Regions from separate parts of the Pseudalkalibacillus berkeleyi genome, predicted to be linked through region 3. Evidence: riboswitches for the same ligand, from Rfam matches in the RefSeq annotation. Region 3 holds a riboswitch; each other region holds the start of a gene.

The links. A riboswitch is a leader RNA that binds a small molecule or an ion and turns the genes downstream of it on or off. The one in region 3 is predicted to bind S-adenosylmethionine.
Region 1: linked by a shared signal. The riboswitch ahead of metK (methionine adenosyltransferase) and the one ahead of L2716_RS07125 (homocysteine S-methyltransferase family protein) in region 3 are both predicted to bind S-adenosylmethionine.
Region 2: linked by a shared signal. The riboswitch ahead of metX (homoserine O-acetyltransferase MetX) and the one ahead of L2716_RS07125 (homocysteine S-methyltransferase family protein) in region 3 are both predicted to bind S-adenosylmethionine.

What each region holds. Positions count from the first base shown of each region.
Region 1 is NZ_JAKIJS010000001.1:2,197,339-2,207,688, forward strand. It holds gene L2716_RS11525 (alpha/beta hydrolase) at 1-280, opposite strand, end outside; gene L2716_RS11530 (gamma carbonic anhydrase) at 373-885, shown strand; gene L2716_RS11535 (VOC family protein) at 875-1,243, opposite strand; gene L2716_RS11540 (sterol desaturase family protein) at 1,548-2,168, opposite strand; gene L2716_RS11545 (GntR family transcriptional regulator) at 2,185-2,856, opposite strand; gene metK (methionine adenosyltransferase) at 3,029-4,222, opposite strand; SAM riboswitch class I at 4,434-4,522, opposite strand; gene pckA (phosphoenolpyruvate carboxykinase (ATP)) at 4,848-6,431, shown strand; gene L2716_RS11560 (alpha/beta hydrolase family protein) at 6,525-7,316, opposite strand; gene L2716_RS11565 (ABC transporter substrate-binding protein) at 7,406-8,410, shown strand; gene L2716_RS11570 (ABC transporter ATP-binding protein) at 8,426-9,199, shown strand; gene L2716_RS11575 (ABC transporter permease) at 9,177-9,980, shown strand; gene ytkD (RNA deprotection pyrophosphohydrolase) at 9,977-10,350, opposite strand, start outside.
Region 2 is NZ_JAKIJS010000001.1:514,804-525,153, forward strand. It holds gene L2716_RS02775 (SgrR family transcriptional regulator) at 1-1,082, shown strand, start outside; gene L2716_RS02780 (arylamine N-acetyltransferase) at 1,177-2,022, shown strand; SAM riboswitch class I at 2,186-2,298, shown strand; gene metX (homoserine O-acetyltransferase MetX) at 2,384-3,427, shown strand; gene L2716_RS02790 (O-acetylhomoserine aminocarboxypropyltransferase/cysteine synthase family protein) at 3,452-4,771, shown strand; gene L2716_RS02795 (homoserine dehydrogenase) at 4,893-6,119, shown strand; gene L2716_RS18375 (hypothetical protein) at 6,241-6,450, shown strand; gene L2716_RS18380 (GNAT family N-acetyltransferase) at 6,476-6,745, shown strand; gene L2716_RS02805 (hypothetical protein) at 7,002-7,583, opposite strand; gene L2716_RS02810 (ABC transporter ATP-binding protein) at 7,603-9,333, opposite strand; gene L2716_RS02815 (ABC transporter ATP-binding protein) at 9,348-10,350, opposite strand, start outside.
Region 3 is NZ_JAKIJS010000001.1:1,340,189-1,350,538, forward strand. It holds gene L2716_RS07105 (UvrD-helicase domain-containing protein) at 1-240, shown strand, start outside; gene L2716_RS07110 (nucleotidyltransferase domain-containing protein) at 339-1,106, shown strand; gene L2716_RS07115 (hypothetical protein) at 1,316-1,684, opposite strand; gene L2716_RS07120 (hypothetical protein) at 1,971-2,213, opposite strand; gene L2716_RS07125 (homocysteine S-methyltransferase family protein) at 2,233-3,303, opposite strand; SAM riboswitch class I at 3,526-3,633, opposite strand; gene L2716_RS07130 (hypothetical protein) at 3,693-3,971, opposite strand; gene L2716_RS07135 (SRPBCC family protein) at 4,083-4,352, opposite strand; gene L2716_RS07140 (hypothetical protein) at 4,343-4,555, opposite strand; gene L2716_RS07145 (hypothetical protein) at 4,892-5,080, shown strand; gene L2716_RS07150 (FMN-dependent NADH-azoreductase) at 5,119-5,754, opposite strand; gene L2716_RS07155 (DUF3892 domain-containing protein) at 5,885-6,112, opposite strand; gene L2716_RS07160 (VOC family protein) at 6,250-6,630, opposite strand; gene L2716_RS07165 (LVIVD repeat-containing protein) at 6,881-8,251, shown strand; gene L2716_RS07170 (hypothetical protein) at 8,311-8,607, opposite strand; gene L2716_RS07175 (HAD-IIIA family hydrolase) at 8,620-9,156, opposite strand; gene L2716_RS07180 (alpha/beta fold hydrolase) at 9,180-10,061, opposite strand; gene L2716_RS07185 (hypothetical protein) at 10,197-10,350, opposite strand, start outside.

The DNA.
Region 1 (10,350 bases), 860 kb from region 3:
CAGCAAGCCCGCCCATACTATGCCCAAATAAATATATGGGTAGATCAAAATGCTTCGCTTCATCTACCCATGATTCTATCGTTTCGATGTATTCATCAAAGGAATGGATATGACCGCGGTTTCTACGCGTTAATCCTTGCCCAGGTAGGTCGCCCATAACTACATGATAGCCCTTTGACACCCATTTTGAACAGAGCCATTCATATCTGCCATGATGCTCACCTGCGCCATGCACCATTACGATGACTGCCTTTGCTTCAGGTGCTTCCCATATCCACATGATGCTCCCCCTTTTCTTCTCGCCAATAATTTGCTAAACTGCTTATGATTTATACAACTATATGTATTCCCATAGGAAAGAGGATGATACTTTTGATTTATCCTTATCAAGGTTCAGAACCTAAGATTGATTCAAGTGTTTACATTGCTGATGGTGTAATAATCTCAGGCGATGTGACGATTCAAGAGAAATCTTCCATCTGGTTTAATACGGTCATCCGTGGAGATGTAGCCCCTACTTATATTGGTAAGCGGGTAAACATTCAAGACCTCTCCATGCTGCACCAGAGCCCTAATACACCTCTTGTCATTGAAGACGATGTTACAGTCGGTCACCAAGTTACCTTACATAGCTGTACCATACGGAAAAATGCACTTATTGGAATGGGCTCACTCATATTAGACGGTGCTGAAATTGGTGAAGGTGCATTTATCGGAGCAGGTAGTCTCGTTCCACCTGGCAAAAAAATTCCCCCGAACACCTTAGCGTTTGGACGTCCCGCAAAGGTCGTTAGAAACATCAATGAAAATGATCTACAAGAGATGGAACGCGTCCGAACTGAATATGTTGAGCGCGGTCAATATTACAAAACGCTTAAGCGTTAAATTCAATAATATTTCCATCAGGATCTTGTACGAACACTTGATGCCAGCCGGTTTTACTGGCTGGTTTATCTAAATAGGTGCACCCAGCTTTTTCGAGGCGATCGATTAATTCCTGAACGGAATCCACTCGAATCGCAAAATGAGCACTTCTACTATTTAAAGTAGGCATTGCATCTTCATTGAGAGATGAATTTACAATTAAGTGTAGCTGAGTACCCCCAAGGTTGTACCAAATACCCTCAAAGTCAAAGTCAGGTCTTTCTTCACTAACTTCAAACCTCAACACCTTTTCATAAAAAGACCTAGCCCGCTTCAGCTTCTTCACTTCTAATGAAACATGATGGATCTGTTTATACATGACTCATCCCTCCTTATCTACTATTCTTTTATACCCACTTTCACCATTTTATCATCCTATCATTTTTTATGATAATAATTAAGGATAGAGAGAGCCCGTCTGTATATGAGGGATGGACTGATTTTTCCACTTATCGTGCAAAACTCGGAATTTATCGTGCAAAACTCCAATTTTATCGTGCAAAACTCCAATTTTATCGATCAAAACTCCAACTTTATCGATCAAAACTCTATTTTTATCGAACATCCCATCATTTTCTCGCTCTACACAAAAAAACAGCTGACTATACGAGCCAGCCTGTTATTTACATATCAAATGTTCGTTTCTCTAAATCTCTTGCCGTCTTACTCGTCTCGACGGTCTTTTCCTCCTTCATCGTTCCGAATAGGTAATCGCCAACTGGATTTGAGACGCCATACCAATAATTTTCATTTTTATAATGGTGGAGGATGTGAATCTTTTTCATCCAAACTCCGAATTTCGTTCTCGGTTTAATCGGTCTATGCGCAACGTAATGCTTCCATTCGTAAAAGAAAAGCATCACTTTCAAACCGCACATGAAAGCTAATGTGTAAAATAAATTTCCTGAAATGATATAAAAAAGTGCTGACCAAACGATCATGTTCGGGATACTGTACCACAAAGGAAGAAAGAGTAGATGTAAGTCATCTGGATCTGAATGATGATCATAATGTAGTCGTTTCAACATCTTGAGAAGGAATGGATTCTGAGGTGTTTTTAAATGGAAGAGAAATCGATGTGTCATATATTCACTTAAAGAAAACGCGATTAATCCAATTGCGAAAGATATGGCGATCCATCCTCCTTTACCAAATAGGATAATTACAGTCATGTTAGCAGCAATTAGACACGACAAAATGAAAATATCAGGAAAGAGGAAGAAATCTCGATACACTTTGCTCATGTGAACCTCCTATTTTTTAATGATTCCTTTGTTTCCACATCTCGATACTTTGATCCATCATCCGTTCAGCGAGTTGCTTAGCTTGATCTGGATTGTTTGCAACTGCTGCTCCAATTAAGTCTCGGTAATAGCTCATGGAAACTTCTCGGTACGGTTGCTCTTCAAAATATAATGTTGCCATTTTAATATATAACCTTTGGAAGCTGTTTAGGATCAATAAGTATATCGGATTGGAGGAGGCTGCGGCTAATCCTCGTTGGAGCTTCCAATCAAATTCAGCAAAAGCTGACGCTTCATCTGCTAACTGATCCATTTCCGTCAACAGAGAAACCACTTGCATCGAATTTGTTTCTACTGCCCCGTGCACATATGCTGGTAGTAATGCCCTTCTCAATTCTAAAAGATGAACAATAAAAGCATCTGGCATATCTGCCTCTTGCTCTAAATAATGGACAAGTGTCATTAAATTTCCTTGTCTCCAGTAATCATTGACGACCGCCCTTTGTCCTTTACGAATCGTTATCCAACCATCGCGTTCTAGTCGTTGTAGTACTTCTCGGATCACAGGTCTTCCAACTTCAAAATGAGCAGCTAATTCTCGTTCTGAAGGTACTAATGTATTGCAGGCATATCCTCCGTTCATCACTCTTTCGATGATAATTTTTTCAATTCGGTCAGTTGTTCTCATTGTTCACACCTACTTTATGGTAATACCACTTTTTATTCTGGTAATACCAGTCTATTCTATCTAACGTCACAAATGCAACAATTTTCTGATAATTAAATACTCAAACTTTTTCCAACAACAAAAAACCCTAAACGACCACAATCGTTTAGGGTTCATTTCACACATCATGTTACTATGCGTTGTTTTTCAAAATTTCTGCTTTATCTGTTCGCTCCCATGGGAGTTCAATGTCCGTACGTCCGAAGTGACCGTATGCTGCAGTTTGCTTATAAATTGGACGGCGAAGATCAAGCATATTAATAATACCAGCTGGACGAAGATCGAAATTCGCACGAACCAGCTCAACAAGCTTTTCTTCAGAAACTGTTCCCGTCTCAAATGTATCAATTGAGATCGATACAGGTTGCGCTACACCTATTGCATAAGCGAGTTGAACTTCACATTTGTCAGCAAGTCCAGCAGCAACAATGTTCTTCGCAACGTAACGTGCAGCATATGCAGCAGAGCGGTCTACTTTTGTAGGATCCTTACCAGAAAACGCTCCCCCACCATGACGTGCATATCCACCGTAAGTATCTACGATAATCTTACGTCCTGTTAAACCAGCGTCACCTTGTGGTCCACCGATTACAAAGCGACCAGTTGGGTTAATGAAATATTTTGTATCTTCATCAATCAATTCAGTAGGTACAACTGGATTGATGACATGCTCCTTCAAGTCACGCTTGATCTGCTCAAGTGTAACCTCTGGATGATGTTGTGTTGAGATGACAACCGTATCAACTCGAACAGGTTGATTGTTTTCGTCATATTCTACGGTTACTTGCGTTTTTCCATCTGGACGGAGGTAAGGGACGACTTCATTCTTTCTTACATCTGCCAAACGGCGGCTTAACTTATGAGAAAGTGAAATAGGCAATGGCATCAGTTCTGATGTTTCATTACAAGCGTAACCAAACATTAAACCTTGATCTCCTGCCCCAATTGCATCAATTTCCTCATCAGACATCGTGCCTTCTCTAGCTTCAAGAGCTTTGTCGACACCTTGAGCAATGTCTGCCGACTGCTCATCAATAGATGTAAGAACTGCACATGTCTCATAATCAAATCCATATTTTGCTCGTGTATAGCCAATACCTTTAACTGTTTCACGAACAATTTTAGGAATGTCTACATAAGTAGAAGTAGTAATTTCACCTGCAACAAGTACAAGACCAGTATTAACAGATGTTTCACACGCAACCCGAGCGTTCGGATCACTTGATAGAATTTCGTCTAGAATTGCATCTGAGATTTGATCACAAATTTTGTCTGGATGACCTTCTGTGACCGATTCAGAAGTAAAAAGACGTCTGCTAGTTGACATTACGGAACCTCCTCGGCGATAACCAATATCGCTGATAATTGATACGGTACTCATTCCGTACGAAAAAAGTGCCATCAATCAGATGAAAACTTAAAGCAAAATACTTTTTCATTTTCACCTCTGCACTTGTACCTAAGAAAGGATTCATATTATAGACGAAAAAAAACCTTTCCCTTGTAGAGGAAAGGTGGTTCGTTGTAAACCTTTCACCCTCTTATTTTTCAGGTTAGCACCTTCTCACCTATGGTGTCGGTTGCTGGGTTTCATTGGGCCTGTCCCTCCACCTACTCGGAATAAGAGTAGCCGTTCTCGCAATATAATATCGCAGTACGCGGGGGTTGTCAACGAAAGTACACTTATTAAATAGCTCTGTTAATGAATAAAGTTGTTTTTTTGTTTGGAAATTAAAGTTAAGCTTACATGTACTATGTGCAATAAATTGAAATGTAAACTACGAAATGAAGTTAAGGTCAACAACTGCGCCTATTTAATCGTAAACTAAGGTTTGATTCGTCACAAAAACGGAAATATAGTATACATTATTAAAATAAATATGTTATACTAATTCAGACGAATAGGATGTATAATGATTTAAACAATATTATGTTGTAAAGGATGGGTTTACATGAATACGGCACAATTTACTTCACTTACCGATGAACTTATAAGTAAATCTACAACTCAAAAGAATTTAGCAACTCCGACTTTAGTTGAAAAAGCAATCTCACGTGGCGAAGGTGTCCTTTCATCAACAGGTGCATTACAAGTTGAAACAGGAAAATACACAGGTCGTTCACCTAAAGATAAATATATCGTAATGGAACCTTCTGTGAAAGACAAGATTGACTGGGGATCGGTCAACCAGCCAATTGAAGAAGAGAAATTCAATAACTTATATAGAAAAGTACTTAAATACTTAGATGAAAAAGAAGAAACTTTCGTATTTGAAGGTTTCGCTGGTGCGGACAAAGCTTATCAATTACCACTTCAAGTCATTAATGAATATGCTTGGCACAATCTTTTTGCTCGTCAGCTTTTCATCCGCCCAAATGAAAGCGATTTAAATGGCTTTACACCGCAATTTCAAGTTATTTCTGCACCAGGATTTCTTGCAGATCCTGAAGTAGATGGAACGAATTCTGAAACGTTTATTATTATCTCATTTGAAAAACGGATCGTACTCATCGGTGGTACTGAATATGCTGGAGAAATTAAGAAATCCATCTTTTCTGTCATGAACTACATCCTGCCAGAACAAGATATCCTTTCTATGCACTGTTCAGCAAATGTAGGGCAAGAAGGCGATGTTGCTTTGTTTTTCGGACTAAGTGGTACTGGGAAGACGACACTATCCGCTGACCCTAATCGCCGACTTATTGGTGATGATGAACACGGTTGGGCAAATAACGGTGTCTTTAATATTGAAGGTGGATGCTACGCAAAATGTATCAACCTTTCTGCAGAAAAAGAACCACAAATCTGGAATGCTATTAAATTCGGAACTGTTCTTGAGAACGTCGTATCCGATAAAGAAACGCGCGAAGTTGATTATGACAACACGACATTGACTGAAAATACGCGTGCGGCATATCCGATTGATGCCATTCCGAATGTCATCACGCCAAGTGTTGCAGGAAACCCGAACACGATCATCTTCTTGACTGCTGATGCATTCGGCGTATTGCCTCCAATCAGTAAGCTAACTAAAGAACAAGCCATGTATCACTTCCTATCTGGCTACACAAGTAAACTTGCTGGAACAGAGCGTGGCGTAACATCACCACAAGCGACGTTCTCTACTTGCTTCGGTTCTCCATTTTTACCTTTGCATGCTGAACGTTACGCTAAAATGCTTGGTGAGAAAATAGAACAACACGATGTGGACGTTTATCTCGTAAACACTGGCTGGTCTGGTGGAGAGTATGGCGTAGGTAAGCGAATGAACCTTCCATATACACGTGCAATGGTTCAAGCTGCACTTGAAGGAGAATTACGCTCAACTGAGACAGTAAAGGATCCGATCTTCGGACTAAACATACCAACTCAGTGCCCAGGCGTACCTGGTGAAGTTTTACAACCTAAGAAAACTTGGGCAGACCAAGAGGCTTACGATGCAAAAGCGAAGGAACTTGCATTGAAGTTCAAAGAAAACTTCAACAAATTCGAAAATGTAAGCAGTGACATTAAAAACGCAGGACCAACTGTATAACATAAGCAAAAAGGGGTGACCATAATGGTCGCTCCTTTTTTAATTGTATTCCGTACATGAGGGGGCATGTGATTTGTCTAGCTCCTTCGACCTCTACTCCTTCTGATTTTTCATCCAATCGCAAAGATCGTGAGTGACTTGTCGCTTTTTCTCTGGATTGAAGTGATGATCGTCTTGTATGTACCACGTTTCGTATGATCGATCGTTCGACTTCAACTCCTCTTCAAGCAAATACGCATGCTTAATCGATACATTTTCATCGTAAACACCATGAATAATTAAGACTGGCGCCTTAAATTTCGACACTTCTGTTAGTGGTGTACGCCATTCATACCGTTCAGGATATTTATAGACAGATCCTCCAACGACACGCTTCATCATCTTACGTAAGCTATGTCGTTCTTCATACGTAAGCTTCATATCGGTTACCCCTCCCCATACGACAACAGATTGAATCATATGAGGAAATTGAGCTGCCGTAAACAAAGCCATCGGTCCTCCTCTTGAAAAGCCAAAGACATGTAGATCTCCCGAGTCCGTACAAGACAAACTCTCTAGTACTTGGAGGGCTGAAAAGGCATCATTACGATCTTCACCACAGAAGTCCTCAAACCCCTCTCCGCCTTCATTTCCTCGATAGTGCGGAGCAAAGACGACAAAACCTCTTGAAGCAAACTGGATCACTCTAGAAATTCTTACCTTCCCTACTTGTTTAATACCACCTCTCAAATACAACAGTCCTGGTAACTCATCTTCATGATCGGGAACTGCTAACAGTCCTTTTACGAGAAGACCATCACTTCGATAGGAAACCACAAACAGTTTTATGTGAGGATGTGGAGATGGAAAGCGTTGCATATGTTCAATTTGGTTGGATTCATACATAGTTACACCTCTCGTCAAAAATTAGGCGAACACACATTTTTGAGTCCGCTCATACACTATTTCGACTATAGTTTTGTGGAGGGAAATTTATGTTTAATAAGATAAGACGGCATATTGTAGGAGCTGTTACTATATTGCTAGCTGTGACGATCATCGCAGCAGGATGCTCCAATAATTCTTCCAATGATAAAGTAAGAGTTGCAGAGGTTACACGATCCATTTTCTATGCACCTCAATACGTTGCCATTGAAAAAGGTTTTTTTGAAGAAGAAGGGATTGAGATTGACCTTACGACAACTTGGGGCGGAGACAAAACCATGACCACCTTGTTATCAAATGGAGCTGATATTGCACTTGTCGGTTCTGAGACAACAATTTATGTATACGCTCAAGGAACGAACGATCCAGTCATCAACTTTGCTCAATTAACACAAACCGATGGCACCTTCCTTGTCGCACGAGAAAAGCCGGAGACTTTCGCATGGGACCAATTGAAAGGTAGCACTTTCCTAGGTCAGCGAAAAGGCGGAATGCCACAAATGGCAGGTGAATTCGGTCTAAGAAAACATGGTATTGATCCTCATAAAGATCTCAATCTTATTCAAAATATAGAGTTCGCTAATATCGCCAATTCATTCGCTTCAGGCACAGGAGACTATGTACAATTGTTTGAACCAACTGCAAGCTTGTTTGAACAAGAAGGAATCGGACACATCGTTGCTTCATTTGGTAAAGAATCAGGAAAAATTCCTTATACTACTTTCATGACAAAGCAAAGCTATCTGAACGAAAATGAAGATGTCATTGAACGATTCACACGTGGACTATACAAAGCTCAGCAATGGGTCGATAGCCACTCTGCAAAAGAAATAGCTGAAGTAATCGCTCCTTACTTTGATGATACGCCAATCGATTTAATTGAAACAGTAACTCAACGATACAAAGAACAGCACAGTTATGCAACGAATCCGATCCTGGATATAGAAGAATGGAATAACCTTCAAACCATTATGGATGAAGCAGGAGAACTGCCTAAACAAGTTGACCATGACATTCTAGTCAACACTGAAATCGCTGAAAAAGTTGCCCAGTAAGAGGAGGAGATCCAGTTGTCTTTCTTAACAATCGATCGACTCACTCATGCTTACTTCTCCCCAACATCTATCACAAACGCACTTGAAGATATTACACTTGAGGTTGAAGAGGGAGAGTTCGTTTCCCTCCTCGGACCAAGTGGCTGCGGGAAAACTACATTATTATCATTAATAGCAGGTTTACTAAAACCAACAGTAGGTTCTATTAAAGTGAATAATGAATATGTGCAAAACGCTCAACATCAAATAGGATATATGTTTCAGCAAGATTACCTTTTTCCTTGGCGTACGATTGAAGAAAACATTTTGCTTGGGTTGAAGATACAACATAAATTAGATGACATGAGCACGACATTCACGCTCGATTTACTTGATCAGTTAAACCTAAGTCATACGCGTTCTAAATATCCTCGTGAGCTTTCTGGGGGGATGAGACAGCGCATTGCTCTCGTGAGAACACTAGCGACACAACCTGTTCTTCTTTTGCTAGATGAACCTTTCTCAGCATTAGATTATCAGACGAAACTTAAGCTTGAAAATCTAGTATTCAAAACATTGAAAGAACATCACAAAACTGCGGTGCTCGTTACGCATGACATTGGGGAATCTATTGCAATGTCTGACCGTGTAGTCGTCCTATCTGCCAATCCAGGTAAAATAAAATCAATCCACACAGTCCCAGAACATTTACGAAAAATAGAACCCTTACACGTTCGAAATCATCCAGATTTCAAGCACATCTTCCAGACAATCTGGGAGGAGTTGAATGAACTTGATCACGAAAATTGAAGAGGCTTACGAGCGGTATATTTACAAGGAAAAGAAAACACGACGATCCGTTTTCTTTACACAGTTCTTCCTGTTTGTTCTCTTTATCACCATTTGGGAATTGGCTTCAATACAAGCTTGGATCAATCCATTGCTCTTTAGTTCCCCAAGTAAGATATTGACCCTTCTCATCAACAAATTAGAAGACGGTTCACTCCTTATTCACGTTGCAGTTACAACCGGGGAAACACTGGCAAGTTTTATAATTGCTACCCTATTAGGTACAGCAGTTGCCGCCATTCTATGGTGGGTTCCGTTTATCTCTAAAGTTTCTGATCCTTACCTTGTTGTATTAAATGCGATGCCTAAAGTGGCTTTAGGTCCAATTCTCATTGTTGCACTTGGACCGGGTTATGTATCAATCATCGCGATGGGCGTGTTAATTTCCTTTATTATTACTACCTTAGTTGTGTACGCTGCTTTTCATGAAACAGATCAGAATTATATTAAAGTAGTTGAAACATTTGGAGGTAATAAAAGCCAAGTGTTTAGAGAGGTTACATTCCCTGCAGCAATACCGACAATCATTTCAACACTGAAAGTGAATGTCGGTTTGTCTTGGGTAGGTGTGATTGTTGGGGAATTCCTAGTATCTAAAGAAGGTTTAGGGTACTTGATTATCTACGGGTTTCAAGTGTTCAATTTCACACTCGTCCTGCTGAGTCTGTTGGTCATTGCAGTCTTAGCAACCTTCATGTACACAGGAGTTGGGATGCTCGAAAGGAAATTACGGAAACGTTAAAACTGAGTAATTCCCTCTTTCAACATGTACGCTAAACTTCGTTCTAGTACTTGGTCTTTCATCATAAAACTGTATTTATGATCATTCTTAATCGAAGCAGGGAGATTCTTCTTAAGTAAAGGTCCATTAGTTTCAAAGTAATGGGCCTTTAAACTTATCTTTTCAATTGTTGCAAAATATACATTCTTGATGATTGTACCGCCCTTACCATTCACACGATACTGTCCTAGGTAATAAAGTTCGTCCACTGTTGCTCCTGTTTCTTCATAGACTTCCCTAACAGCAGCTATTTCAGCTGTCTCTCCTTCTTCTACTTTCCCTCCAGGAAATTCAATTCCTCTTCTCGGATGCTCAGTAAGCAACCATTGCC
Region 2 (10,350 bases), 830 kb from region 3:
GGTTTACGAAAGACTCCCCATTTTATTGGTTGATAAAGGATATTGAGCAGATTGAATGTCTAAGTTCTTTCATCGTGCAGTTTAAGCTGAAAGAATCTAATCCTTTTTTCTTAAGATACTTAAGCGCACATAACCTAGCCGTATTACCTAAAGATGTAGAGTTTGATGAAAATGAGTGGATTGGCACAGGACCATTCAAATTAAAAGAGCGTTCAGATAAAAAAATCGTATTAGAGGCATTTGATCAGTATTTCTTAGAAAGGGCATTACTCGATCATATAGAATTTTGGAAAGTGCCGACGCCAGCTGTGAACCAAGTGAGTTTTCAAGTAGAAGGTGTGGAAGAAGAAAATGGCATCCAAGAAAAAGAAGAAGTAGAGGTTGGCTTCCGTTTCCTTGCTTTTAATTTTAATCGAAGGTCAGTTGTCGATGATGCTAGTTTCAGAGAAGCGATGTATCACATTTTGGATATAAAAAAGATGTATAGAGAGTTAGAGAGAGAAGAACCGATTGAGGCTTCAGGTTATTTTCATTGGAACTCTGAACAACGCGTGAGGAATCTATCAAAAGTGGAATCATTGCTGAAGAGAAGTGGCTATCAAGGAGAGACGTTGACGCTCATATCACTAAATTACCCTAAAGCTATAGAAGAAGGAGAATGGTTCGTTGAACAAGCACGAAAGTTTAATGTACATATTGTCATAAAGCCTTGTCTAATAGATGTACTCTACTCTCGAGAAATTGAGCAACAGGCTGATATGATGTTTATGGGAGAAGTCGCATCTAACGATTATCACTTGTCTTTTCTCGGTGCATTTTACAATGAGGCACTAGCTTTTCGCCGCTTCTTGGCTGTAGAACATCTAGAACAAATTGATCAATGGCTTGAATGCTTCAAAAGGGAAAAACGCGCTGACGACCGCGAAGAATGGATTTGCCAAATTGAAAATTACATACGGGCTCACAACCTATTTCTGTACTTGACTCATCCAGTTAAACGTAGGACATTTCATCCGATGATTCAGGATATCCAGTTTGTTTCATTCGGGAACGTTGATTTGCGTAAGCTATGGATTCAATAATACATCCAAAGTCTTAAATAAGGTTCAATCGTTGGTTGGTCGAGTTCATTCAGTTGGCACCATAAAATAGGAATATGAGGAAGGTGTGATGAGAATGAATACATTACCAGTATGGGCAGACCGTTATCTTGAGCGGCTAGGTCTTGAGCAAGAATTACCAACCAGGTTATTTCTTGAAAAATTCTGTCGAGCGCATTTGAATGCGGTACCCTTTGAAAACATTAGCAAGCTTATGTATTTACGAGATTACAAGATCAATAAATTTCATATTCCACCGATCGATGTGTATGTTGAGAACATGTTCCGTTACGATTTTGGTGGCACGTGTTATACGAATAATTCACATGCCTTGAAGCTACTTAAAACGCTAGGTTATGAGGGGTATCATGTTGAGTTAGGTAAATCTCATATTGGTATCATGATCGAGTTGGATGGTGAGCGGTTGTACCTTGATTTTGGTTCTGCTTCTCCATTTTTTAAGCCTGTCAATTTTGAAAAAGACACGAATAATTTAACTGCGTATGACATTGAAGAAATACGTATTTTACCAGACTCGGACAATAAGGGAACGTACCGATTTATCCGATACCGAGATGGGAAAGTTGTGAAGGATGATTGGGACTTCAATCCCGATCATAAAATGACTTTCGAGGCATTTGAACCGACGATCACAAAGTCCAATCAACCAGGGGCTTTTTTCCTATCTCATTTACGCTGCCATCATTATCAGATATCCCAGAATCGCACGCTCTCTCTCGTTAACAACACGTTCTCGATCCGATATGAAAATGGTGAGGTGGATGAAAGAATTTTACAATCTGAAAAAGAAATTACAGAGGTTCTTCAGGATGAATACCAGTTACCGAAATTACCGGTTGTTGAAGCAATCAGGGTCCTTGAAAGTCTTGGAGTCGATCTTTTTGAAAAGCAGATGAAATAAAAAAATTCTCTAGTGAAGAACGTTACGAAAAACACAATTAAATCAAGGATTGAGATATTTGATGATACCAATTTTGATGAAAATGAAGAAAATTTAAATGTTGACACTTCAAAATCACCGTGCTAAGATTCAAATAATTTAAAAATGAAACATCAATAGCAAGCTCTTATCAAGAGTGGCTGAGGGACTGGCCCTGTGAAGCCCGGCAACCGTCAAACTTAGGTTTGAAATGGTGCCAAATCCTGCAAAGCGTCAATACGCTTTGGAAGATGAGAGAGACAAATGTGTTTATTTTGCCTCTCTGTCTTTACAGAGAGGCTTTTTGCGTTTCTCGATTCTAAGGCAAAAGGGGGACAAAATGATGTCTTATCAAACTGAAACTGTACAAATTCCAAACTTTACACTTGAATCAGGCGAAGTGCTTGAAGAAGTGGAACTGGTCTACGAGCGGTGCGGTCCTCCTGATGCTCCGGCCATACTTGTCTGCCATGCTTTGACGGGTAATCACGTCACAGTAGGATCAGATGAACAACCTGGATGGTGGCGTGGTTTGATTCAGAAAGGAGGATACATCGACACCAATCAATATCAGGTCATTACTTTTAACGTCTTAGGTGGATGCAATGGATCAACAGGGGCAGCAACTATTCATCCAGAAAAAGGTGAGCCGTATGGTGAGGACTTTCCAATTTTAACCGTACGTGACCTTGTGGAAGTCCAGTTTGTTGCATTGAAAATCCTAGGATTCAAACGATTGAAGGCAGTCGTCGGTGGTTCACTTGGTGGTATGCAAGTTTTGGAATGGGGTTTAATGTATCCCACTTTCATGGATTTACTCATACCGATTGCGGTTACGCCGACATTAAGTGACTACGGCATTGCCTTCAACCACATCGCGAAAGAATCGATTCAACATGGTGGCACAAAAGGGTTGAGCATCGCCAGAATGATTGGCATGATCACCTATCGATCAGATCTGCTTTTTAACAATCGGTTTGATCGTCGTAAGAGCGTTAGTGAGGGAGAACCTTACGAAGTCGTGTCGTATTTATCGTATCAAGGTGACAAGTTGACCGATCGTTTTGACGCCAACAGTTACATGACACTGCTTGACGCGATGAACACTCATGATATTGGAAGGGGAAGAGGTGGAATAGAAGAAGCCATTAAAGGTTACGAAGCACCGATGATTGGGATTGGTTTTACGAGGGATCTTATTTATCCACCAGATGCGCTAGGAGGATTCATATCCTCCATTCAACAGCATGGTGGAAATGCTCAATTTTACGAAGTTGAATCAGATTTTGGTCATGACGGATTTTTAGTTGAATTTGAAAAATGGGGTCTAATTGTCAAAAGCAAACTAGCAGAGTTATACACGATCGCACACCAAAAGCAAGCTTAAAAAACGAATCGAGGAGTGAATGAAATGAGTGAACAAAAGAAGTATCGTCTTGAAACCGTAGGTGTACATGGAGGGTTACAACCAGATCCAGTAACAGGAGCGAGAGCATTACCGATCTATCAATCGAACGCTTATAAGTTCGAGAATACGGATCATGCTGCAGATTTATTCGGTTTGAAAGAGGAAGGCTATATTTATTCAAGAATTCACAATCCTACGGTTACCGCGGTTGAAGAGCGGGTAGCTGAGCTCGAAGGAGGCATTGGCGCGCTTGCTCTTGCGAGTGGAATGGCAGCCATTTCTACTGCAATCTTTAATGTTGCGGAGGCTGGAGATGAAGTAGTCTCAGCATCAACTTTATACGGTGGAACGTACAATTTGTTTGCGACGACATTACCAAAGCATGGCGTTAAAACGCATTTCGTAGACCCGACTGACCCTGAAAATTTCAGAAAAGCGATTACACCAAAGACGAAGGCGATTTTTGCCGAGACGATCGGAAATCCAGGCCTCCATGTCCTTGATATTGAAGAGGTTGCCAAAATTGCTCATGAAGCAGGTATTCCACTCATTGTAGATAACACGTTTGCGACACCGTTTCTAACTCGGCCGATTGAGTTCGGTGCAGACATCGTCATTCATTCGGCAACGAAGTGGCTCGGTGGGAATGGTACAACGCTTGGTGGCATTATTGTAGACGCGGGTAAATTTGATTGGAATCAACCGAAGTTCCCTGGTTTTACCGAACCTGATCCAAGCTATAACGGCATTGTTTTTGCTGAAGCGCTCCCTGAAGCCGCGTTCATCGTGAAGGCGAGAGTGCAAGTTCTACGGGATACTGGTGCCGCCATTAGTGCACAAAATGCCTTCCAAATCGCGCTCGGCCTAGAAACGTTACACGTTCGAATTAAAGAGCATGTGGCAAATGCGAGGAAAATTACCGAGTACTTACAGAACCATCCTGCAGTTGAGTGGGTGTTGTATCCAGAGAACAAAGATCACCCGTCTTATGAGCTATCGAAAAAATACCTACCTAATGGCGCTGGCTCTATTGTCGTGTTCGGAATAAAAGGTGGTGGAGAAGCGGGTTCTGCAGTCATTAACAGTGCTACACTTTGGTCTCATGTCGCCAATGTTGGTGATGCAAAGAGCTTGATTATACATCCGGCAAGTACGACGCATCAGCAATTATCACCTCAGCAATTGAAGGAATCCGGTGTGACTGAAGATCTTGTCCGTTTATCAGTTGGCATAGAAAATGTGGAGGATTTAATTGAGGATCTCGAACAAGCGATCGAAGTTGCAACCGGATTGACCTCCTTTAGTACACAAGAGGTAGGCTGAGATTTTATGAATAAAGAAAGAATTCCATTGATCGATGTGCGGAGCTTCATTGTTCTTATGACACTAAGCACAGTTCTTGGATATTTAGCGATTTATTAGAGGAGGGGAAACGTTGGGAAAAGTGAATGTTGCGTTACTCGGGTTCGGAACGGTCGGCAGTGGCGTGTATGAAATCATCGAAAAACAGCAAGAAAGATTTCGGGCTCTACTGGGGCGAGAAGTGGAAGTAGTGGCGATCTTGATTCAGGATAAAACGAAGCCGCGAGTTGTAGAAAATGGCGTACTTGTAACGTCTGATTTTGAAGAGATTATTACGCTTCACGACGTGGATGTTGTAGTAGAAGCGATCGTCGGAGTTGAACCGGGATACACCTATTTAAGAAGAGCGATTGAAAAAGGATGTCATGTTGTTACAGCCAATAAAGAGCTGTTTGCGCATAAAGGGTTCGAGTTGAAAGCACTTGCCGCTGAGCATAATGTCAACGTTTCCTTCGAGGCTGCTGTTGCAGGAGGGATTCCGATCATTGGAACCTTGAAGCAGCTCCTACATGTCAATCAAGTGTTGAAAATTGAGGCGATTTTGAATGGCACTTCTAACTACATTTTAAGCGAAATTCGTGAAAAAGAAAGGTCATTTGTTGATGCACTCAATGGTGCTAAGGAAGCGGGTTATGCTGAGGCGGATCCCACGAATGACGTGGACGGTTTTGATGCATTTTTTAAAATTGTCATTTTGGCAGAATTGCTATATGGCATTCGTCTGGAATGGGGAGAAATTAAGCAAAAAGGCATCCGGGACATCACGCTTGAAGATATTCAACTGACTGAATCGCTTGGATTTCGCTTGAAGCATATCGCTTCCCTTGAGTGGGAGGATGGAAGGTTGAAAATTGGCGTCGAGCCGAAAGTTGTCACACCGGATCACCAATTGTACGCTGTAGATGGTGTAGACAATGCAGTCGTCATTAATGGAGATTTAGTCGGCGAGCTGAAGCTACAAGGTCCGGGAGCAGGTAAGTATCCAACCGCTAGTGCAGTCGTTGAGGATCTCGTCAATGTGTTCAGCTCCATTCAAGACCCGGTATTGCCGAAGGACGTACAGTTGGAGAAAAGTGAACGCACACTTGTTCATCCGTGGCTTCTCATTAGTCAAACGAGTGTGCCAGTAGTAGGTGAAGTTTCTCTAGATCAAAGAATTCAACAAAACGGTCAGCTCTATTCTGTAAAAGTGGTGAGGACTACCCGAACAGAAATTGACCGATTACAGTTAGAGTATAAAGAGCTGAAGGCATACCAGATATCTGGAGGCACCGTTCCAGAACTTACGAAAGCATCGATCACAGCTTAATCATTCTATATAGAGAAAACTCATCATCAGATGAGTTTTTTCTTACTTTAAAAAGGAGATGAGACGTATGTGGTGAAATGAATGGATGTAGTTTTTTAATAGAAGAGGGGATAAAGAGATCATGATCACGATACAAAAAGCAACGGCAACACATGTTGAGGGAATTGTGAAAGTATGTACGGAAGGCAATAGAGCGACCTATAAAGACATTTACACGCAGGAATATTTGGATCGAATTACAGAAGAATTTTACAATCCGGAGCGAGTATTGAGTGAAGTATCAACGTCTACTAGAGATTGGGGCGGATACTTTGTAGCGCTAGAGAGATGATGTCATTGGAGCCGGTGGAGGCGGTATGACTGGTGAGGATGCTGGTGAAGTTTACGTTTTGTACATGGATCCAAACCGTAGAGGCGAGGGAGTTGGAACTAAGCTGCTAGCGGCGATCACTGACCAGCAGGTAAAGTTTGGCGCAAAGTTTCAGTGGGTTTCTGTGCAGAAAGGTAACGCGAAAGGCATTCCTTTCTATGAGGCGAAAGGGTTTCAACCTGACTCGGAGTGCGTTGGATATGGTAACACGGAAGAAGAGCACTATGTATCTGTGCGGTACTGTCGCGAAGTTTAGATGATCGTGCGTTTTCTAGATAAAATCGCGTTTTTCTAGATAATTCCGTCTTTTTCTAGATAATTTCTCATATTTCTAGATAAATTCGTGTTTTTCTAGATAAATCTGAAATTTTCTAGATAACCAAGCTTTCTCAAATAAACGAATTGAAAATCTCCTTACAATGTAACAAACTGACCTATCGATCCGTGTATTTGGATGATTGAGGTCAGTTTTTCATTATTTGTTCATTAAAAGGTAATTCCGAGCAGACTATTTACTTCTCCTTGTTTATGGACCTTACTAGCTCAATAGCCAAATTCGTTGAATGAATTAAGGTTGGATCTTCTTTTTTGAGTCGCAGATTTAAAGCGGCTTCAAAACATTGCTCAGCTTCATTTAATCGGTTTAATTCCATGAGACATTTACCTTTATGTTGAAGGACAAAATCTTTATATTTGTCAATTTGATTCAGTCTACATTTCTTTAGAGCGATATTAAACCTATTGAGAGCGTCCTGATGTTGGTTATTGTACTTCAAAGCTTCCCCAAGCCGGATAAGAGAGACGATTTCTATATGGGGATTTGCTTGATTAACGGACTGATTGAGGCAAGAATTAAATAGTTTGATTGCATGTATTGGTTCACCAATGATTCGATAAAAGTTCCCTAATGTTCCAACGAGCATATCACGTTTATCCTCAGTTACTGAATCACAATTTAAGTGTGCTTCAATTAATGTAATTGTCTTTCTTAGTAAGGTAGGATCATTCGATTTCTCTCGTAAAAAATCATTCTGATCAAAATAAACAGTTTTCGCTGCAACCGATATTTCCTTCTTGAGAAAATCTAAAGTCATTTTCATCACCTCGCATGAGTCACGCACTTGTTATTGTTGATTTTTCAGCGAATACTAGGCTTTTGTATATCGTGTTTCCTTTCAATAATTCATCGTGTGCACCTTGTTCAACAACCCGGCCTTTATCCATAACGAAGATGATGTCTGCGTTTTGTACGGTCGAGAGTCGGTGAGCTATGATGATCGTCGTTTTTCCTGTTCTCACTTGATCAAAGTTTGTTTGAACCTTCCGCTCGGTTTCTAGGTCTAAGGATGATGTTGCTTCATCTAACACTAAAATTTCAGGATTCCCAATAATTGCTCTAGCTAGAGCTAGCCGCTGGCGTTGACCACCAGAGAGTGTAATTCCGCGTTCGCCGACCTCAGTCTCGTATCCTTCAGGGAGAGACTCAATGTAATCGTGAATTTCAGCTAGTTGACATGCATGGTACATCACATCATCAGAAATTCCCTCACGTCCCATCAAGATGTTGTTCCGTACTGTGTCTGGAAAAAGGTAAGGATCTTGAGGCACAATACCGATCCGGTTTCGCCAGTCACTTTGATTCAAATCGCGTAAGGACTTTCCATTAACTAAAATGTCCCCTTGCGTAGGAGTGAAAAAACGAACGATTAACTGTGCAATGGTTGACTTGCCACCACCACTCGTACCAACAAAAGCCACTTTTTTACCAGCAGGGATCGTTAAGGACAAATCATTCAATACATTCTTATTTGCCTCATCTTGATAGGCGAAGGATACTTTTTCAAATGATATCGTTTCAACTTTTTCCGAAAGCGTATGATGGCCTTCATGTTCAACAGGACCTTCCATAACGGAGCGCAATCGGTCAATCAAAGAGTACTTGCCAGAAAGTAGCATGGTGAACTCAAACAATCTTTGGATGGAATCCATTAGCTGGGAAGTAAATTGAAAAACGACAATGAACAAACCAATTGATAAGCTTCCTTGGATGACGCTATATCCTCCGTAAACTAGAACGATTAAACTGGCTCCCCACTTTAAAGGTTGGCTTGTAATCAGTTGTCTGTTACTCATCTTCGTTTCGATCATGACAGAATCGAAATATCGTTTAAAATAGCGGTTATAAATGTTCGTTTCCCATGCTAGACGGTTGTATGCCATAATCTCTCTCGTCGATGCAATTCCTTCTTCAATATGAATGAGGAGGTCCGTTTTTCGATTTTGTGCATCTTTAGCAGCTTTCCGAATTTTAGGTGAAAAATACTTTCCGATTGCTACATAAATGACACTGAAAACAAAGATTGCCACTAATAATAAAGGGCTCGAAATAAAAACAATAACAGAAAGAAAAACGATATTGAAACATAGTTGTATGCTCCTTGGGATGAAACCACCAATCGTATCAGCGACTTGGTCAACATCGTTCGTTAAGTAGTGGACATATTTGGTCACTCGTTCATTGCGATAGGTTTGTGTGGGAATTTTCCTCATATAACCCATGAAGTCACTGATTAGTTGTTTTTTGACGATCGCTTGAATACGGTGGAACGTGTGTGGTGCGATGGTAAAAAGTACAGCATATGCAATAAATGCTCCTGCGAATAGAAATAAAATCGGGATGAGACGGTCAAACCGACCAGCAATAAATACGTCGTCGATTATGTACTTTTGCAATCCCGTTTGAGCGATGAATGCAGTCGTTTCTAAAAAGAGTAAACCAAGTGACAGCGCAAAGAGCCACTTCACTATTTTAATGTAACTAAACAGCCATTTCAAGTTTACCATGTAGTGCCTCCTTACTATACATGCATCGATTCAACAAGCGGTTGTTGACCTTCAGATAATTTGTAAAATAAACATTTCTTCTTCATCAATACTTCATATGTACCTTGTTCAGCAATTTTCCCATTATCTAAAACAACAATTTGATCATAATCTTGTATCGTGGTTAATCTGTGAGCCACTGTAAATGTTGTTTTATCTTTTAATAGTACATTGAGTGCTTGTTGAACTTCATGTTCACTAACATTATCGAGAGCGGACGTTGCCTCATCGAGTAGAATGATCCTAGGGTTTTTCAAGAACATCCGTGCAATTGAAATGCGCTGCTTTTGTCCACCAGATAATTTGATGCCACGCTCTCCAATAAGGGTGTCATATCCGTTTTCTAACTCAGTGATGAATTCATGTGCAAAGGCTGCTTTTGCTGCATTTTCAATTTCATGATCTGTTGCAGTAGGATTTCCGAAGCGAATATTCTCACGAACCGTAGAACCGAAAAGATAAGTCTCTTGAAAAACATATCCGATTGAATCTCGTAATTGATTTTGCTCAAGTTGATCAATAGGGATGCCATCGAGCCGAATTTCTCCACATGTGGGATCATAGAACCGACATAAGAGCTTAAGCATAGTAGATTTCCCGTTCCCGCTTGTTCCAACAATCGCAACACGCTGTCCAGACTTAACCTTTAAATTCAATTCGTTTAAAATAGGTCCTGTAGTCGGATATTTGAAGCTCACATTTGTAAATTCGATATTGCCTTGAATTTCTGGCAGCATAATCGGTTTTTCAATATCCTCGATGTCTGGCTTTTGATTCATAAACTGATAGATTTTATCGACTTGATACATAAGAACTCTTTGTTCAGTAAGAGATGTGACGACTGATGTAAGTCTGTGCATGGCTGTAAAGTAATATAGAAGAAAAGCGGAAAATTCTCCGACAGACAAATCTCCTGATCTGACTAGAATAGATCCATAGATGAGAATCGCGACTGCACCGGCATTATAAGAGAGGCGG
Region 3 (10,350 bases):
GTTTCCCGATTCATTATGGACGTATTTAAGGATCCAACAAAGCAACCAACTCATTCTCAGAACAAAAGGATAACCAATAAGAAAGCTAAAACCAAAGAATCGTTATTGGTATGGGATTGTACACAGGACACTTGTAATGCCTGGAAGAGATTAAATCCAGAAGAAAAACAAATAGATACAAAAGAATGCCCATTGTGCAAAGGAACAATGGAACGGAGAGTTCGAGAAGTAAGTTATTAAACAGTAACGAATGATTTAGAAAATCCACTTAATTTCCTAGTTGGTACAAATGGTTCCAGGTTATTAAATAAAACATTGTTGAAAAGAGTGGTAAAAATATGGTTTTGGAGAAGGTTATAAAGGAGATCAATATTCAGAGTGAGTACAAGAGTTTTGTAGAGGAGTATACAGCTTGCTTGCTTTCAGAGTTCAGTGGGAAGGTTCACAGTATTTATATGTGTGGCTCAATTCCTAAAGGTACTGCTAAGCCATTTAAGTCTGATGCAGATTTTACAATAGTATGCGAAAGACCAGAAGATATAGATTATGATAGAGTATCATGTCTGAAGGACCAGATTTTACAAAAATATCGATTAGTAACTAAGGTTGATACGGTTATTTGTTCACTTGATGATGTAAGAAGTAAGCCCAATGAATGGGGATTTTGGATCAAGATAATCTGTGTTTGTATACATGGTACTGATATTGGCGAAGAAGTACCGCCTATTCTTATTTCACCTGAGTTCATATTAGACTTGAATTCAGACACTCAAGAGGCAGTGGATCGCGTGCGCGGTTTTCTATCTAATGCCAATGATGAGACACTGAAATCTAGATATATCAAAGGTTACTCAAAAAGATTAATTCGTGCATTATACACTTTGGTTTTAGAAGATACAGGGGTTTGGCAAGATGACATTACTAAGATGAAGAGTGCCATATCAGATTATTGCAATATTGATTCAGCTTTAGTTGACTATCTGTATGCGTGTTACTTGGATAGTAATGTAGATGTTGAAGAGTTTCTTGGGATTGCAGAAGAAGTATATAGTTATATTGAAAAGGCTTTAACTGCATTGATGGAAGAAAGCTCTGTTATTAAATAATGGTTATTAAATAATGTTGGCAAAGTATTGTCATTAATGTAGGTAATTTAATGTCGACGGACAATAGGGGCTGCAATTTGTTTGTAGCCCCTACCTTTATTACTAAAAGTTAGTAGACATAATATCTATTATAGGAATCAATGTGTATGAAACAAATATTCGTCTCACTACCAAAGTATACTCCCGATAGTGAGACAGAATTGAATTTTTTAGAGTTTTAAATAATTCATGTTCGCAATTACATTTTGATTAGATTGATCATTATCTATAAGATCCTCTTCATCATCGATTTCAGCATTACCGACAATACCTTTGTTCGTTTTCATTTTAGACTGAATCACACCTGATTGTTTATCATTACTATTAATGACACCAAAATTATGAATGTCCTTAATTTTATTATAAAGTTCTTTTGGTTCAACATTACTTGCCAGATCTAAAACTCCATTATTTATAATCGTGATACTTTCATTAGCAAATTCAACTTCTGTTGACGTTAATTTATATTCTCCATCAATGACAATGAGTTTGCCCTCATAACATATAAATGGAATATTTGCCTCTTTACTTTTGTTCACTAACGTGTGAATGAGTTCATTCTTGCAAATTATTTTCTTAGCAAAATGGATCTTTCCAAGTCCTCTGCCTCCTTTTCATTTGCAGCTAATGATTTTCCAAATTTCGTTAGTTCCATCTTGTGTTTTTTGTAAAGTTCTTCAATCAACTGTAAAACCTCACTCCATAAATAGAAGTACACTGTTCAAATGCCATTCGTATGTATAACGTTTTAAATGTATAAAGTGTTGGAATTTTTTTAATTTAATTAAAATTTTATCAAATGTGCGATGAAGAATTCACTTAATTCTATTTGATTGTGGTTGTATTAGTAATAAAAGAATTGCCTACTGGAACCCCAATAGACCTTAAAAGTTCAGGTACAGCCACGCGCAAGAACGTTCGTTCGTCTCTCAGTTGATTGGATACAAAAAACCGCTTCTCTAAGAGAAGTAACGCTCTGAGTATCACCTCCATCCATTTATACAAAATGAAGACCAAGTAGATTGAACATGCTACTTGGTCTTCATTGATATAGCCACCGGATTTCACGTTTAGTGATACTCCCCTCCTATGCCTTCGTTCTATATTCAAGGTTATGCTGCTTTAACGTTTCATCCTGACCGAATAAGAAATGTTTTTCCATGTTAGGTGAATATTTAGAATTTGGTGCTACTTTACCAACTGCTTCTGATACTTCTCGAATCATTGCTGGTGAAGCGCCACAACACAATCCAATGAATTGCACACCTGTTTCAAAATGAGCTTTCCTCGCCCATTCAGCAAGTTCATATCGATTATGGTATAACGGATCTAATGAGGTTGGAAATGTGGTTTCAGTTGGTATAGAACATGTACATCCTTGATCAGGTAGGTTAAAGAATGTCGGATTTTCCTCTGTTGTTCGGTACGGCAATGGTAGTGCAGCGATATGACCACTTACACTCGAACGAATCTTTTCAACATAAGGATGCATGGTATGTATGCCTCTAAAGCAATTCATACCGACTACGAGCGCTCCTTGCTCTTTTAAAATTCTACATGAGTCCTCAACAGTATACCCATCACGTAGAACGCCTTCAGCCATGAGACCATGCGTAATCACAGCCTCTAGACCACCTTTAATGATTTCTTCAAGAGCAATCAATGCTTCTTCATGGTAGTAGAACGTTTCGCCAATGATGAAGTCCACACCTTCATCTACACACCACTCTACCATTTCTGCAAACATTGCCCGTACTTCAATTTTCGATTGCGCGTCTTCAGGGTCAAATATGTTCGTATTTGAAATATTACCCGCTACGAGCGCATCTTCTTCAGGGTGCTCGATTGCTACTTTTTTTGCCGATCGGATGGCTTGTCTGCTTAGCTTTTCAACAAGATTTTCCTTACCAATGATCCTCATTTTTTCTCTATGGGCATTGTACGTAAATGCGACGATGACATCCGATCCAGCATTCATGAAGTCTCTGTACGCTTGCTCTAACGCTTGTGTGTTTTCTAAAGCGACTTCCGGTACAAACGAACCTGCTTGTAAGTAGCCTCGCCGCTCTAGTTCAAATAAGTAGCCTTCACCGCATACTACCGGACCTTCTGCTAATCGATTAGATAAACTACGTTTTTGTTGGTTGTGTACACTCATTACTCCTATTCCTCCATTCGTTTGTTAAGGATTGTTCGCACTTTTCAATTATTGAATTACTTATTGAGGAAGTAAAAAAGAGACGATTTCAACTCTCTGTATTACATTGAGTTGAAAATCGCCTCTAGTGTGTCTAGTCAGCAATATTCATCCTATACACTTAGACACAAAATAAAAAAGCCTTCCCCAATTTGGAAGACGTTTAGGCAAAATCATATCATCACCTTATCTACCAAAATGGATACCCATTTTGCTGGAGTTAGCACCTTACATAACATGCAGGTTGCTGGACATCGCAGGGCCAGTTCCCTCCGTCGCTCTGGATAAGTTTTAATTGTTTTACATTTTATACAGTGTAGTTTTCATTGTCAACAATTTTTTGAATTTTATTATAACCAGCGTCTCATTCGTTTAATATACCGCTTAGAGCGAAAGAGAAGCTCGGTTTTTATATATTTGGGTGCATCTATCGAGTTAATCATTTTCACGGATGGATAAACACCATCCTGGTTGTATTTCACCTCAAAGCTCCCTTTGCAAATCGTGTTTCCTGTTTGTTTATCGATTACTTCAGCATCTACTGTCGCAACTTTATTTATGAATTGCTGATCATCGGACTCTTTTTCCAATGTTTCTAGATCCGTAACTTCAAATAAAAATTGAGGCACCGCTAATCACCCTAATCGTAAATTTATTTAATCATAACACGTTCCTTGATAGGATAAAGAAAAAGATACTGCAATTATTGCAGTATCTCCTTTGATGACCTAAACGTAGCGTTAACGAATGATATTGTCCTCAGAATTATCAGTATATGGTTCACCTTCTTGATCCACTGCGTAATCCTTTAAGCTATTTAAGTAATGAATCCACCCGTTATTACAAGCATCAAAACATTCAAGAGCTTGTGTTAAACCTTTGTGTGTAAAGTGTAATTTACATTCACCCTCAATTAAAGGTTCTATATGAAACTGTATGGTAGTGCCGACCCAATCCTCAAGATTGTCAAACCCACTTGACTCGGGATGCTTGGATGCAATTACATCCAATTCAACAACCTCGTTTTGTTTAAGTTTCTCGTTACAACATAGAAACCAGCCTTTGGAAAATTAAATTCTGAAATTCCTCCGACTTCATCACTGATGTTTGCAAAATTAGTCCACCAATTCCTTACGCCATTTTGTGTATGAATGGAATTATATAATTTCCCTGCAGATACCGGAATACTCATTTCTACCGTAAAATCTTTCATAAATTAATCTCCTCCATATTATGAATGTGACCAATAGGTAACATGTGACTATAAGGTAACGTATAGTGTTGACTATTACAACATTCCAATTTAAATATGCTGAGAGTGGTAGTAATAAAGTACTGAGTTCCCCAAGAGAGAGCCGAAGTTCCCCGAGTCATCGTAAAAGTTCCACAAGTGAGAGCGGAAGTTCCCCGAGAGGAAGCGAAAGTTCCACAAGAGAACGCAACAGTAGAATAAATTATATATAATCTCCATAATTTATAAAGGGAAGTGGGCTTTTTGCGTTGAATATTAACAGGTATTCCCATTATTCATTTGGAGGAGATAGAACAAATGTATAACCATAAGGAAGGCATTCCATATAGCCAAGATCCAACATTTGAAAATGTAAAAAATGAAGATAAATTAAACGATTCGGTTATGGATTATCAAAATGGATCCGTGTCGTCTAAGCGGTCAAATTATGATTATTCTATGGTGATTCCATTAGACCAAGTACCATACAGACCACATGATGAATAACAAAAGGTTAAGCCAGATGGGCTTAACCTTTTGTTCATTTAAAATTGACTTGCGTAAGATTTCGCTTTTTCTAAAGCCGCACCTTTGATTTCTTCAAGTTTGTCAGGCATAAATGCGTGTCCTTCAATAATGATGGAATCAGTGTCAGTAACCCCTAGGAATCCCATAACTGCTTTAATATAGCGATCTCCCATTTCTAGATCTGCTGCTGGTCCTTCTGAATAAATGCCTCCACGTGCTTGAATGTGCAAGGCTTTCTTACCTTCTAATAACCCAACAGGTCCATTTTCTGTATATTTGAATGTTGATCCTGCAATAGAAACCGTATCAATGTATGCCTTCATCTTCGGAGGTACGCTAAAATTCCAAAGCGGAGTTACAAACACATATTTATCTGCGTTCTTGAACTGTTCAGTAAGGACATTGATTCTTCTTACTTTATCTTGTTCGTCTGGGCTTAATAAATCAAACTCTTGACCTTGTTGAAGCTTTCCCCAACCGTTAAATACATCTGTATCAATATACGGGATGTCATAGTCATATAAGTCTAATCGGATGATCTCATCCTCAGGGTTTTCCTCTCTATATGCTTGAATAAATTCCTCTCCAACTGCTAAACCAAGGGACTCTTCAACCGATTTAGGATTTGCTGTAATGTATAGTACTTCTGCCATGATCTTCCTCCTAAAAATTATTTTGTTACTTTTTTATAGTAACTTTATTTTTATAGTATCATAAATTATCTTGAATTCAAAATAAAATACTCGATTTATTAAAAAAGAATAAGAGCCGGTTCAACAGCTCTTAAAAGATCGGTAATCCATCTAAGTTGTTATCTTTACGGTTATCTGGATTAGATCGGATATAGGTTTCGCCATCTTTCTCCCGGACAACGCTTACGTTCTCAATTCTTTCCTCATCTACTTCCTGTATGGCTTCTTCATATGATAATTCTCTACCAGAGCTTGTTTGGAACATTTGAATCTTTCCATTTTCATCTTTCCTTACCGCTGAAAACTGTTCTTTCTCCATCAACAAAACCTCCTTTACACTTCCTAGTTTTTTCGAGATTTACGTTTATATTCACCGAACAGCGTAACTTTCATAAGTGCACACAAAAAAAACAGCAACTGACCGTAACAAGACGGTACAATTACTGTAAGTAGAAATTATTCTTCATTTGATATTAAGGCTAGAACTGCACCAGCCGGGTCCTTGATCACACAGAAGCGGCTCGCTCCCATCATTCTTGGACCATCTAAAATCTTACCGCCCAAATTCACACACTTTTGAGCACTAGCTTCAACATTTTCAACATTTACATACATGAGCCATTGTGCAGGGATATCTGAATTTGACCCTTTAGCATGACAAATGCCTGTCACGACTTCATCATCATCTTCTGGTGATTTAATATTAAAATCATGGTAATCGCCCATATCATGATTTTCTGCTTTCCACCCGACGACTTCAGAATAAAAGTCCTTTATTTCTTCAGCATTTTTTACAGTTAGGTCTCTCCATACAATTTCACCTATCTTAGCTTTCATTTGCCACCTCCAGATTGATTTTTCTTTAATTAAATATTCGTAATCCTACATACATGAACCTGCTAAAATCTAATAAATAAATTTAGTTCTATATGCATATAGAACTTTAATGTCATTTTTCATATTAGTTAATATGCCTTATTCACTTTTACATAAGATTGTACTATTCGATGTGTTTAACTAATATTTGATGTAATTTTCAAATAATTGTGTTATTTTGTTGTAAATATTTTGTATTGGAGGAATTATATTGAATAGGAGAATCGTCACGCGTTTATCTTTAGCTGGAATTATGAGTCTCTCTTTATACGCACCTTCCATCTCCGCTCATGACAACCTTGATGATGTTGCAATAGAGAAAGGCGCTCAAGAGGGTGAACTGACAAACATATCGATGCTTGAAGGGAATAAAAACCTAGAAAATTGGTACGAAGCTGCTGCTGTTCAAATTAAAGAAAATGACGGAATACAGAATTCAACTGCTGATGTTTACGCACATAAAGGATTTGCGTATCTAGGTACACATACTGCTGGAGGAGGCAACGGGGGTGTTCGTGTATTTGATCTTAAAGATCCATCTAGTCCTATAGAAATTTCAAAGTTTGCTGATGATATTCCTGGTACTTGGCAGGAAAAAGTTATTGTCAAAACCGTAAATACACCCTATTTCAAAGGTGACCTTGCTGTCGTAAGCGTTCAACAGCTTGATCGTGGTAACGCTCTCTCAAAGGGTGGTTTCCTTTTGTATGATGTGAACGACCCGTATAATCCAAAAAAATTGGGATTTTGGGAATTAGATAAACGGGTCAGAGGTACACACGAATTGTATTTAACTGTCCAAGGGAATAAGCCAGTTGTCCTCACAGCGAATCCATACGCAGATTATTATACTCATGGAGAACAAAAAGACTTTGCATTAGTGGATGTCACAAATCCAGCCAATCCACAAACCATATATGAGTTTGATCCTAGAATGCTAAATGAAGTGCCGGAGGATTTCAACGGTTATCATTGGAATTCTCCTGACGGAAAAACTCGACCTGTTTTCAACCATAGTACGATGACAGATAATACCGGGAAAACAGCATTTCTCTCATTTTGGGATTTAGGAACGATCATGCTGGATATTTCAAACCCTTATGATGTCGAATATTTAGGGAGAACTGATTTCGCACCAGATGTTCAAGGTGCTGCTCACTCATCAGCGTTAGCAAAGGGTGGAACGGTTCTGATTGAAACGCGTGAAGTATACCATCCAACTCGAGAGGGGTACGAAAGATCGTATGGCTATACACGCATTTTTGATATTAAGGATAGAACAAATCCTAAACTACTAAGTACATTCAAAACGGATTTAGTAGACCATGTTGAAGATGGTGTTACTTTTGCAAATACGGTACATGATCCTAAAGTACGTGGTAATACATTATACCTTTCACATTATGCTGGTGGAGTGAGAGCGGTAGATATTACTGACCCATCAAATCCAGAACAGATTGGGAAATATGTGCCTGAACAAGCATTCTTCTGGGGTGTTTTCATTGACCAGAATTATATTCTTGCATCAGATATGGGGCAAGGTCTTAAAGTATTACTCAAAAATAATAGTAAAAACAAATAATCATGCTTGAATCTGGAAAAGCGGCCTCTTCCTCTGAAGGAGTAAAGAGACCGCTTTTATTAACGTGAGAATAAGAATTCATATTGCACCAGTACTGTAATAATCGTTGTGATGATAAATGGGAAACCGAATGCCGCAATGGTTAAACCGATCTTACGGTTCCACCTTTCTTCGTTGGGGTCGAGGTCTTGTATGTATTGTGACCGTTTCACGAACGAGCCTAAAAAAACACCTGATAAACCGAATGTTGCAGCACTAATAATTGCAATTACTTTTAAAAAAAGTAAAGGATCGAATAACCCGAGTACTGCAAGAATCACAAGTATAACTATTCCACTCAATAAAGATATCTTCAAAGAAACATCCTTTCAACTTTCGTGTAATATCCAATGGATCGCTTCATTCAAGTCATGAGCAATGAAATCTGTTGTTACCTGATTCCAACGTCCAAAATACTCCTTATTGTGAAATTTTCGAAGAGATTCCTTCCCTGAACCAGTCTGGACAAGTATCTTAAATGATCCCGCTTCCTCAGCGGCCAACATATCCGTCCATCGATCACCAATGACGATACACTTTGAAAGATCTAAATTGTATTTGTTTGAAGCTTCAAGTAACATACCGGTTCTGGGCTTTCTACACGCACATTTTTTTCCTGGATCATGAGGACAAATATAAACGTCATCAAATCCGAACTCTTTTAGTTCTTCATCGAACTCTTCTTTTGTTGCCAATCCATTAGATATACCAGGTTGGTTTGTAAATGATAGAATCTTTATTCCATTGTCTTTCAATTGTTTGAGTGAATGTTGAACATTAGGATAAAGCTTAAAATCACCTGGATAAACGATCTCATTACCGCCACCTAATGTACCATCTCTATCTATGAATACAGCTTGTACCATCAATTGTCCTCCATTATTCTCATTCAGTAATGGTCGTGTAAAAAACGTTTAATTTTTTCATTGATTTCAACTAGATTTTCCTCAGATGGATAATGTCCCATCTCCATTGATGTAAATGCTATCAAATTATTAATGATATCCTCCGATTTCACTTTCAATTTGTGTTCCGGGAAAAACAGATCTGATTTACCTGAAATGATGAATGTGGGAGCATTGTAACTAGTTAGCTCACTTTTTTCAGTTAATTTAGGCATCTCTTGTTCAAGTTTAATGTGCTTGAAAATATCACCTATGATAGTTCTGTCACGATTTTTCATTGTGTTGGCAGACATCCTGTCAGTAATCCTTTTAAGATGCTTTTCTGCTGTATTCATACGAAATAACATTAAAGGAATAAGAACCTTCTTTACCATTTCAAACTTAGAGCCCAGACTGATTCCTGCAGGAGATACTAATACTGCACATTTGATTTTTTCTGGCATATACGAAGCAACTCTCAATATGATTCCAGCTCCGTACGATGGTCCCACAAAGGCAGATTGTTTAATATGAAAATGTTCCATAATATCAGATATCCAAATCGCAAACGATTCATCTGTTGCTGAAATGCGTCGCTCATCACTGTAACCTGGATGACCAATGGTATCTGGAGCATAGATTCGATAGGTATCCATTAAAGGTGTGAACCATGATAATGTCATGGGATTGATACAATTCCCACCCTGCAATATAATAAGCGGCTTACCGTCGATCGGTCCTGTGATTAACACATTTGTTCTTCCGTATGATGTATCAACATATTCTTTATGAATTTCATAAGGGAACAAGCTTAAATATTTGTCATAATGGTTAGTTATTATTTTTCTACCCATTTCATTTTTATAAATAGAACCGGATTTACTCATTAATACCCTCCCATCCATTAAATCGTTACCTAATACTAGATTAACAAATAAATACAAAAAGGAGGGGATTTAATTAATATTGAAAATCAAAAACCTGTCTTGTGAAAATGGACAGGTTTATTGTTTCTTTAATGTTTAGTATGCATATAAATAACTAGGACTTGCGTGTGGAAAGTAGGGTTGTTTACATTTGTGACAATAACCATGCCATGGTCTTGGTGCAGGTCTTTGCATGGGTCTACTAAATGCATATTGATATTGGGGCATAAAGTGGCTAGGCGAGTAAACA